DNA from 2 places in the Xanthomonas sp. NCPPB 1067 genome. Region 2 is predicted to be linked to the other one. Evidence: predicted binding sites of a transcription regulator. Region 2 holds the regulator's gene; the other holds the start of a gene.
What was found. The regulator FliA, encoded in region 2, starts transcription of late flagellar genes. The targets are predictions, from matches to a motif close to TAAAGTTTNNCNNNCNNNGGCCGATAA.
Positions count from the first base shown of each region.

Region 1: a site for FliA is predicted at 1,868-1,894, ahead of LL962_RS16340 (methyl-accepting chemotaxis protein). Genes of this name have one in related genera too.

Region 1 covers NZ_JAJGQG010000025.1:14,439-19,840, reverse strand. Annotated here, with positions in the region: gene LL962_RS16345 (hypothetical protein) at 259-564, opposite strand; gene LL962_RS16340 (methyl-accepting chemotaxis protein) at 649-1,839, opposite strand; gene hflD (high frequency lysogenization protein HflD) at 1,987-2,601, opposite strand; gene mnmA (tRNA 2-thiouridine(34) synthase MnmA) at 2,601-3,734, opposite strand; gene LL962_RS16325 (NUDIX hydrolase) at 3,731-4,189, opposite strand; gene clpS (ATP-dependent Clp protease adapter ClpS) at 4,443-4,763, shown strand; gene clpA (ATP-dependent Clp protease ATP-binding subunit ClpA) at 4,905-5,402, shown strand, end outside.
Region 2 covers NZ_JAJGQG010000023.1:18,248-23,649, reverse strand. Annotated here, with positions in the region: gene LL962_RS15785 (chemotaxis protein CheA) at 1-753, opposite strand, end outside; gene LL962_RS15780 (protein phosphatase CheZ) at 756-1,382, opposite strand; gene cheY (chemotaxis response regulator CheY) at 1,382-1,774, opposite strand; gene LL962_RS15770 (RNA polymerase sigma factor FliA) at 1,799-2,566, opposite strand; gene LL962_RS15765 (MinD/ParA family protein) at 2,563-3,447, opposite strand; gene flhF (flagellar biosynthesis protein FlhF) at 3,434-5,092, opposite strand.

The DNA.
Region 1 (5,402 bases), on a different contig from region 2:
CGTCATGTCGTGCGCGACACAGGTGTGCCGTATTGACGCTGCGGATCAGCAGTCCATGAATTGGATGCGATGCGTCGGCCGACCACTCGCTGTGGCCGTTTGCGCGGATGTGGAGGTGGACAGGGCAGGGCGATAACCGACTGCACTCGCTCGTCACGGTCGCGGTGCTGCTCCGCTGGTGGAGGTGGTGGAATCTGAGATCGGGCAGTCCAACAACACGGCGGGGCGCCTGCCGAGGCACGCCCCGCCGCTATCGCGTCAGCGCGCGGATGCGCTGACGGCATCGCCATCCAGGCCCAGGTCCCAGGCCACGGTTGCGAACAACAACGCGTCTTCGCTGCAATCGCGGCGCGGGTTGATCAACGCCTTGATCTCTTCGCGGGCGGCGAGTTCCAGCCGTTCCAGCGCGGCCGGCAGCCGCACCCGTCGCAGCAGCGGCTTGGCGGCGTCGCTTTGCGCGATGCGCTCGGCATGCGCGGCAGCCAAGGCGGCGGACTGCAGCGCGGCGGCGGGGGCTGCATCGATGCGCTGATCAGCACCGGTGGGCGAGGCAAGCAACGTCATAACGGACACCAGGTCGGTACGGAACGACAAATCCCCGGCGCGCCGGGGAATGTCGGGATCAGAAGTCGCGCGGCGGCATCGGTCTCAGAACAGCTCGACCGTGCCGGCACCCATGCCCTGCTGCGCCACCGGCTTGTGCGGCGGGCGTTCCCACTCCACGCGCATGTCGCGCAGGCGGTTGGACACCTTTTGCAGCGCGGCGACCAGGTCGCTGTCGTACACGCCGCCATTGCGGTGCAACAGTTCCTGCAGCGCCACCGCCTCGCGGTTGATCGCGGTCAGGCGATCCAGATGGGTGTGGATGCCGCTCAGCGTCTGCGTGGCGATATCTTCGAACTGCAGCGCGCGGACCGCTTCGGCCACGCTGCCGTCGATGGCGCGGGCGCATTCGGAGATTTCGCGCATGCCATCGCCCAACGAGGCGTTGATCTGGGCGACATTCTCCAGCATGGCGGCCGATTCGTGGCGCGCCTCGCGGGAGCGGTCCATGTGGCGCGAGGCCAACTGCGAGACCGTCTCGCGCACCTTGGCGATCGATTCCTTGGAGCTGTGCGCCAGCTTGCGGATCTGCTCGTTGAAGGTGGTGGAGCGCTCGGACAGGTTGCGCACCTCGTCGGCAACCACCGCGAAGCCGCGACCGGCTTCGCCGGCACGTGCTGCTTCGATGGCGGCGTTTAAGGCCAGCAGGTTGGTCTGGTCGGCGATCGACTTGACGTCTTCCAGCAGCGCGAAGATGCCATCCAGGTGCTGAGCCATCTCGTCGATGTGGTGCACGGTGTTGGAGCTCTGGCCGCTCACCTGTTCCAGCGCCTCCACCAACTGCTCCATGCGGGAGCTGGCATGCTGGGCGAAGCGGGCAACGTCGACGCCGGCGCTGCCGTCGTCACCGGCACGGTCGACGATGCGGGCCAGGGCCTGGCTCTGCTGGCGCGACTTGCGGTTCATCGCTTCGAAGCTGCCACCCAGACCCGAAACGGCCTGGCGGATCAGTTCGCGGGCACGCTCGACTTCCGAGCGCGAACCGTCGACTTCGTTGCTGACGAAGGTACGCAGTTCGTTGAGCAGTTGGTCCTGCTCGCGCAGGATGCGGGCCTGGTCCGGATTGCGCCGGAACTGGGAATACGTCACCCAGGCAGCGAAACCCAACCAGCTGAGGGTCATGGTCGCCAGGATCGCCCAGCGCACCGAAGCGGGCCAGTCGAATCCGACAGCGAAGGGGAACAGCAAGGTCAGAGCCAGAGGAGCGGCTAGACGGATGAGTGGACGTGAATACATGGGCGTTCTCGGCAGAGTCACGGTTGCTGTATCGGCCGTCCCCCCGGTGTCTTTAGCGACGATCGCCACATCGTCTCGCGCATGCCTCGGTCAGTGGCAGGCGCTGGCGCCTGCTGTGGGCGCTTTTTCCCTGCGTTTGGGCGCCACTCAACGCAGCGCCCGATCCACCGCCTCGCTCATTGCACGCTTGGCGAACAGGAAGTCCCACAGGCTGCCGCCCATCTGCCGCCACAACACCGCCGAGCGCACCGCCGCCAGCAACAGCGCGCGGATCTCCGCGACCACCCCGGCCTGGCCCAGGTAATGCGGGTTGCCCTGCACCATGACCTTGGGGCGCAGATGGCTGATCGTCTGCGCATACAGCCCGCCCAGCGAGCTCAACACATCCGGATGCGCGCTGTCGCCCAGGTGTTGTGCCTGACGCGCCGCTGCATCGATTCCGCTGGAGACCGTGGCCACGGTCGCGTTGTCGCGCACGAAGCGGCGCTCCAGTTGCAACACCGCCAGCGCCAGCCGCGGCAACACCTCGTCCTGGCCCTGGTTGCGAAAGTAGTTGTGCAGCAGGCGCAGGCCGGGCGCCAGGGCCGCGGTCGAGCCGTACACCGCCTCCGGCGAGGCCGCATCGACCCGGAACACGCTGTCCATGGCGGTGCGCACCGTGGCCGCCTCCGAATGCCCGGTCTCGGCGATCCGCCGTACCTGCTGCAGCGCCTGGGCAACGCCGGCCAGCGCCAGCACACGGTGATCCATGGAAACACTCATCAAGCCACACCCTCAGGGGAAAAAGATCCTGCCAGTTGCCGTTCCAGCGGCGCATCGGTGGCGGCAATGACCGCGCCACCCAGGCATTGCTCGCCGTCGTACAGCACCAGCGACTGCCCGGGCGTCACCGCCCGCTGCGGCCGCTCGAAACGCACCTGCACGCTGCCGTCGTCGCGCACCTCCACCGTGCACGGCTCGTCCGGCTGGCGGTAACGCGTCTGCGCAGTGCAGCCGAAGCTGCGCGCCGGTGGTGCACCGGTCACCCAGTGGGCCTGCTCGGACTGCAGCCAGCGCGACTGCAGCAGCGGGCTGTCGCGGTCCTGGTCCACATACAGCACGTTGCTGGCCACGTCCTTACCCACCACGTACCACGGCGCCCCCGCGCGGCCGCGCACGCCGCCGATGTTCAGCCCCTCGCGCTGGCCCAGGGTGAAGTAGAACACCCCGGGGTGCTCGGCGATGCGCTGCCCCTGCGGGTCGCGGATTTCGCCGCTACGCGCAGGCAGGTAGCGGCCCAGGAACTCGCGGAAGTCGCGCTCGCCGATGAAGCAGATGCCGGTGGAATCCTTTTTGGCATGGGTCGGCAGGCCGGCATCCTGGGCAATGCGGCGCAGCGCGCTCTTCTCCAGTTCGCCGATCGGAAACAGCGTTGCGGCCAGTTGGGCCTGCCCGAGCTGGTGCAGGAAGTAGCTCTGGTCCTTGCTGCGGTCGGCGCCGCGCAGCAGGCGCCAGCGTCCACCGGCGTAGGTGACCCGGGCGTAGTGACCGGTGGCGATGCGTTCGGCGCCCAGCGCCTGGGCCGCTTCCAGGAAGTGCTTGAACTTGACCTCGCGGTTGCACAGCACATCCGGGTTCGGCGTCCGCCCGGCCGCGTACTCGGCCAGGAAGTGCTCGAACACGCCGCTCCAGTATTCGCCAGAGAAATCACGGAAATGGAAGGGGATGCCCAGCATCCCGCAGACCGCGACCGCGTCGCGGCGGTCGTCTTCGGCGCGGCAGTCGCCGCTGCCGTCGTCGGCCCAGTTCTGCATGAACAAGCCGGCGATCGACTCGCCCTGCTGCGCCAGTTGCCAGGCCGCCACCGATGAATCCACACCACCGGAGACGCCAACCACGATGCGAGGGGTGCTCATGCGACGTGCCGCACCAAGGCCAGCGGGTGACGCTGCCCGGCCAGGTAATCGGCCAACACGTCCCACACCAGCGGGCTGCGCAGACGCTCGCTGGCGGCGTGCAGTTCTTCCGGCGCCATCCACAGCGCCCGCACCACGCCGGTGTCCAGACTGCGCTCGGGGTGGTGGACGAGCGCATCGGCCGCAAACGCGAAACGCAGGTAGCACTGGCCGGTTGGCGCCAGCCACTGGTAGCTGCCGATGAAGTGGGTCAGCCGCACATCCCAACCGGTCTCTTCCAGGGTCTCGCGCACGGCGGCCTCCTGCAGGCTCTCGTCCGGCTCCAGGTGGCCGGCCGGCTGGTTCAGCAGCAGGCGGCCGCCGATACGTTCTTCGACCTGCAGGAAACGGCCCTCGCGCGCCACCACGGTGGCGACGGTGACATCGGGATGCCAGCGGTGCTGTCGGGCCTTCATCGCCAAGCTCGCTCGTCGGGCAGGTCGCCCCGCGCAGCGCAGGGTATCCGGGCGCTACTGCGGCAGGGGCGGGCGGTACCGCTCCGGAAGCAGCGCGCCGCGCCGGTAAGCGGTCTGGTCGTGGTCGACAGCGCCACCGTCGGCGCGGTCAGGAAATCGGTCATCGAGGGCCAGCGGGAAAATTGGAAGCAAATTGTGCGGGCCGCGGCGCGAATCGTCCAATGCTCGCGGCGTTGAACCGTATAATGCCCGGATGCCTCGCAAGACCTCACACGAACACGATCACGGCCTGACGGTCGAAGCCAGCAAACCTGAAGTGGCGCCACCGCCACGCTATCAGGTGTTGCTGCTGAACGACGACTACACCCCGATGGACTTCGTGGTGACTGTGCTGCAGCAGTTCTTCAACCTCGATCTGGAGCGCGCGACTCAGGTCATGCTGCACGTCCATACCCGCGGACGTGGGGTGTGCGGGGTCTACAGCCGCGAAGTGGCCGAGTCGAAAGTGGCGCAGGTCAACGAATTCTCGCGCATGAACCAGCATCCGCTGCTGTGCACGATGGAGCAGAGCTGACCGCTGGGCGGATCGTTCCAGCAGCGCAACAGTGTGACCGTAATCGCGTGCTAACGCCGTCTGAACATGGCTATCCGATAGGGTTGTGGAAAATCCCGACAAAAGCCGCATATTGTTGGCAACAGCCGTTCGGAGTGACCAATGTTCAGCAAAGACCTAGAGCAAACCATCGGCCAGTGCTACAAGCGGGCACGCGAGGCGCGTCACGAGTTCATGACCGTCGAGCACCTGCTGCTCTCGCTGCTGGACAACCCCTCCGCACAGGCCGTGCTCAAGGCCTGCGGAGCCGATCAGCTGCGTCTGCACAACGATCTCGAACAGGCCATCGAGGCCTCGGTCTCGCGCCTGGCCGAAGACGACGGCCGCGACACCCAGCCGACCCTGGGATTCCAGCGGGTGCTGCAGCGCGCGGTGTACCACGTGCAGTCGTCGGGCAAGAAGGAAGTCACCGGTGCCAATGTGCTGGTGGCGATCTTCGGCGAAAAGGACTCGCACGCCGTGTACTTCCTGAATCAGCAGGACATCACCCGGCTGGATATCGTCAACTACCTGTCCCACGGCATCGCCAAGCTCGGTGAGGACGGCGAGCAGCCGTCCGCGTCCGACGGCGAACCCAAGAGCGAGGGCGGCGAGGGCGAG
Region 2 (5,402 bases):
CAGGGTGCGCGCGACATCGCGGGCCACCTTGGGGAAGCGTGCGAACACCTTGCTGACCGGCTGCATGCGGGTGCGCATGACCGCGGTCTGCAGACGTGCGGTGGCGATATCCAGCGTGCTGACCGCGCGGTCGAGTTCTTCGTCGCGCAAGCGGGTGCGCAAGGTCTTCAGGCGGTTGCGCGAGAGCACCAGTTCGCCGATCAGGTTGACGATGGCGTCCAGGCGCTTGGTGTCCACGCGCACGGTCTGTTCGGCTTCAGCACCGGCCTTGGCGGCGGCCTTGGGGCCTTTGGCGCCTGCGACGGGAGCATGCGCGTCGTCGTGTTGCGCCGGCGCGGCGGCAGCCTTGGGGGCGGCCTTGACCGCTGGTGGCGCGCTCTTGGCATCGAACTGCGCGATCAGCGTGGCCGGCGCGTGGGGTACCGCTTCGCCCGAGCCCATCGCGTCCAGCATGGCCTGCAGATAGTCCAGCGACTGCTGCGCGGCATCGAAGTGATGCGCCTGCAGCACTGCCTGGCCCGAGCGCGCCATGCCGAGGGTTTCTTCGGCGGCGTGGCACAGCTCCACCATCGGCTTGATGGCCAGGAAGCCGGCGCCGCCCTTGAGCGTGTGGAAGCCGCGGAACACCGCGTTGAGCTGGTCCGCTTCGTCTGGTGCCTGTTCCAGCGACACCAGCTGTTCGCCGAGGCGATCCAGGATCTCCTGGGCCTCGACGATGAAATCGGCAGCAATATCGTCTGGAACAGCACTCATGATTACAGCCCCAATCCGGACAGCAGGTCGTCGGCGTCGTCCTGCGACACCGCGTGACGGTCCAGGCCCTTGATCGCAGGACCGGCAAGACCGCCGTCGTCTTTCTTCGGTTCGCTGTTCTTGGGCGGCAGGCCCAAGGCGCCGAAGCCTTCGTGCACACGGCGCACGATGCCGGCCACGCGACGGATGATCTGGCCGCTGAGGTCCTGATAGCTCTGCGCCAGCGACAGCTCGGTGAGGTTGTGGCGCATCTTTTCCAGCAGTGCGCCCTGGTCCTCATTGAGCCCGCCATCGCGCAGCTGGTTGGCCAGCACGCGGCATTCCTCGACCAGGTCCAGGGTGCGGTGGCTGGCCTTTTCGGTCATCTCCACCACATGGTCCAGGCGCGAGCAGGCATCGTCCAGTTCGCCGGCCTCTTCGGGCACCGTGGGCAACTCGCCCAGGGCCTGTCCGAGTTCGCGGGCGAGCCGGCTCAGGCTCTGCATCATCGGTCGCGTGCGTAGCGCGGCGAGGTGGTCGACCTCGCGACGCCAGGTGACCTGATCACCGCTTTCCAATGCATCGAGCGCGCTCTGCAGGCGCTCGATCAACGCGGCACGTTCGGCATCGGCTTCCACGGTGGCGTTCATCAGGCGGTCGCCGCCAGACGTTCGAACACCTTGCCCAGCTTCTCTTCCAGCGTCTGCGCGGTGAACGGCTTGATGATGTAGCCGTTCACGCCGCACTGCGCGGCTTCGATGATCTGCTCGCGCTTGGCTTCGGCGGTCACCATCATCACCGGCAGGTGCTTGAGCTTGGCGTCGGCGCGGATGTTGCGCAGCAGGTCGATGCCGGTCATGCCGGGCATGTTCCAGTCCGTCACCACGAAATCGAACGGGCCCGCACGCAGCGCGGCCAGCGCGCTGTTGCCGTCTTCGGCCTCTGCGGTATTGGTGAAGCCAAGATCCGCCAACAGATTCTTGACGATACGGCGCATCGTCGAGAAGTCGTCCACGATCAGGATCCGCATGTTCTTGTTCACATCAAGCTCCTAACACGAAAAAAATCAATCGTCATTTTCGACACCGGCATCGGCCAGTTCGAATACCTTGAGGCGGCCGCGCAGGCGCACCACGGCCTGGCCGTGGATCTGGCAGACGCGCGATTCGCTGACGCCGAGCACGGCGCCGATTTCCTTCAGGTTCAATTCCTGTTCGTAGTACAGCGACAGCACCAACTGCTCGCGCTCGGGCAACTGGCCGATGGCCTTGCCCAGCTCGCGGCCGAATTCGCCACGCTCCATCATCTGCTGCGGATTGGGCCCACCCTTGGCGGTGGTGTCCAGTTCGCCGTGATCTTCGATGCGTGATTCCAGGCTCAGCACCTGGCCGCGTGCGGCGTCTTCCATCAGGCGCAGGTAGTCGGGCAGCGGCATTTCCATCGCGGCGGCCACTTCGGTGGCGGCGGCGGCGCGGCCGGTGCTCTGCTCGATCTTGCGCACTGCGGCGGCGGCGTCGCGGGCGCGGCGGTGCACCGAACGCGGCACCCAGTCGCCACGGCGGATCTCGTCGATCATCGAGCCGCGGATGCGGATCGAGGCATAGGTTTCGAACGAGGCGCCCTGGTCGGAGTCGTAGCTGCGCGAGGCTTCGATCAGACCGATCATGCCGGCCTGGATCAGGTCGTCCACTTCCACGCTCGCCGGAAGGCGGGCGGCCAGGTGGTGGGCGATGCGGCGCACCAGGTCGGCGTGCTGGGTCACCACGTCGTTGGCGTTGTTGCGTTGGACGGCACGGTACTGCGCAGTGGCGGTCGTTGCGGTGGCGGTGCTCATGCGGCCACTCCCCGTTGAATGATGCGTTCGACAAAGAACTCGACGTTGCCGCGCGGCACGGTGGGAGCCTGCCAGCGCGAGGTACGGCGCGCGATTTCTGCGATGGCCTGTGCCGACGGACTGGCGGGGTAGGCCTTGATGACGGGTTGCTGACGCTGCACCGACAGGCGCAGCCAGTCGTCCTGCGGCACGTGGCCGAGGTAGTTCAACGACACGTCGCCGAGGAACTTCTCGCAGACGCGGGAGAGCTTGTCGTACAGCAGGCGGCCCTCGTTGGGGTCGCGCACCATGTTGGCGATGATCTGCAGGCGGTCCACGCCGCGTTCGCGCGAGAGCACCTTGATCAGTGCGTAGGCGTCGGTGATCGAAGCCGGCTCGTCGCAGACCACCACCACGGTGTCCTGGGCGGCCTGGCAGAAGGTCAGCACGCTGTCGGTGATGCCGGCGGCGGTGTCGATGACCATCACGTCCAGGTCGCGTTCCAGTTCGGAGAACACGTTGACCAGGCCGATGTGCTGGGCCGGGGCCAGTTCGGCCATGTGGCGGCGGCCGGACGCGGCCGGCACCACCAGCACGCCGCCGGGGCCTTCGATGATCACTTCATCGAGCGTGCAGCGGCCGGCGATCAGGTCGGCCAGGGTGTACTTGGGCGCCAGGCCCAGGACCACGTCCAGGTTGGCCAGGCCCAGGTCGGCGTCCAGCAGCAGCGTGCGTTTGCCCATGTCGGCAAGCGCCACGGCCAGGTTGGCGGAGATGTTGGTCTTGCCCACGCCGCCCTTGCCGCCGGTCACGGCAATGGTGCGCACCGGGCCCAGAGGCTCGGGACGGGTCGCCGACAGGGGGAAGGCGTTGGTCAGCTTGGCGTATTCACGCGACTGCATGGTTGTGCTCCGGAGTACAGGGCTTATCGGCAGCGCGCCGCAAATCTTCAAGGCGAAGAACGAGACTGGCGGCATTGGCGCGGTGCAGGTCGTCGGGGACCCGCTGTCCGTCAGTCACCCAGGTGATGGGCATCTGGTGATCGACCACCACCGACAAGGCGCTGCCGAAGCGGCCGGTCTCGTCGAGTTTGGTCAGCACCACGCCTTGGGGTTTGGCGTGGGCGAAGCGGCGCACGACCTCGTCGAGGTCGGCGAAATGGGAGTTGGCGGGCAGCACCAGCAGCGAGGTGACCTGCTGGGCGGCGCGCAGCCAGTTCAGCTGGGCGGCCAGGGCGCGATCGCGCTGGCCCATGCCGGCGGTGTCGATCAGCACCAGCTTGTAGTCGCGCAGGCGGTCCAGCAGTTCGAGCAGGCTTTCGGCGCTGTCGGCCTCGTGCACTGCGATGCCGAGCTGGCGGCCGTAGCTGTGCAGCTGCTCGCGGCCGCCGACGCGCAGGGTGTCGGTGGTGACCAGGGCCACGTCGCGCGGGGCGTGCTGGGCGGCGAAGCGCTGCGCCAGCTTGGCGATGGTGGTGGTCTTGCCGGCACCGGTCGGGCCGACCAGGGCGATCACGCCGCCGCGTTCCAGCGGGTCGACCGGGGCCACCGGCAGGCGCTTGGACAGCAGGCCCAGCATCAGGCCGCGGCCGCGGTGCAATTCGGTATCGGCCGGGATCTGCAGGGCGATGTCGCGGGTCAGGCCGGCGTCGAAGCCGTAGTCGTCCATCAGCTCCAGCGCCTGCGCACGCACCGGCGAGCCACGCAGGCGCTCATCGGTGAGGCGGTTCATTTCGCGCTCGATCATCTGCCGCATCAGTGCCAGCTCGCCGCGCAGCTGCTTGAGTTCTTCGTCGTTCTGCGGCGCCGGCATGGCGGCGGCGGGCACCGCGGCCAGCGCGACAGGGGCGGGCGGAGCGACTTCGATCGGCGGCAGCGCGGCTGGCGGCAGGATCTGCGGCAGGGCGTCGTCCAGGTCGAAGTCGGCTTCGTCGGCGAAGGCGTCCTCGTCCTGTGCCGCTGCGGCAACGGCGGGGGCGGCGACCGGAGCGGGCGCCTGCATCGGGGTGGCCTGCACCGCCGGGCGCGGCACCGGGGCGGTGGTCAAAAAGTCGGCGAACAGCTGTTCCGGCACCGCCGACAGCGCGTGTTCCTGACGCTGCACGATCGGCGCAGCGGCCTCCTGCACGGTCTGCACCGGGGCAGCGCTGCGGATCGGCGCGGCCACCGGCGCCTGGCGCGGCACGCTGGCCGGCTGACGCAGGGCCATGGCGGCGATCATGTCTTCGGCGGCGCTGGCCACGCGCTGGCGGTGGCTCATGCCGGCGGTATCGGCAGCCGGCTTGAGCGGGGCGTGCACCGGCGCAGCGGGGCGGGCGGCGACCGGCGCCGCAGCGTGCTGCGTGGGGGCGCTGCTGGCCGCCGGCGTTTCGCGGGCGGTTTCCAGGGCACGCTGCACCAGCTCTTCGTCGTAATTGCTGGCGGCAACGATCTCGATGCCTTCGGCGGTGCGACGGTTGGACAGGATCACGGCATCCGGGCCATGTTCCTCGCGCACCATGCGGAATGCGGTGCGCATATCCGGGGCGACAAAGCGTTTGATTTTCATGCCACCTGCCTCCAGGAACGGGACCCGCCGGACGCCGGACGGGTGCGCGATGAATGTGGGTGTGTCGCCAGCGTCATGAGTTGCCTGTCCCGTTCGTAGTTCCAAGTCCTGCCATCCGCCCCGCAGCGGTGGTGCTGGCTGCGGTCTCGGCAGAGCTAATGCATGCGGTGTGCCAAAACCGCAGTGCTGGATTTCTGGCGCTCGATCAGGAGGGTTGCGCGTGCGGCGGCTGCCCCTGCTGCCCCCCATCCGCCCTTTGGGCACCTTCCCCCGCGGGCGGGGGAAGGGAGGCGTTGGCCCGGCGCTGCTA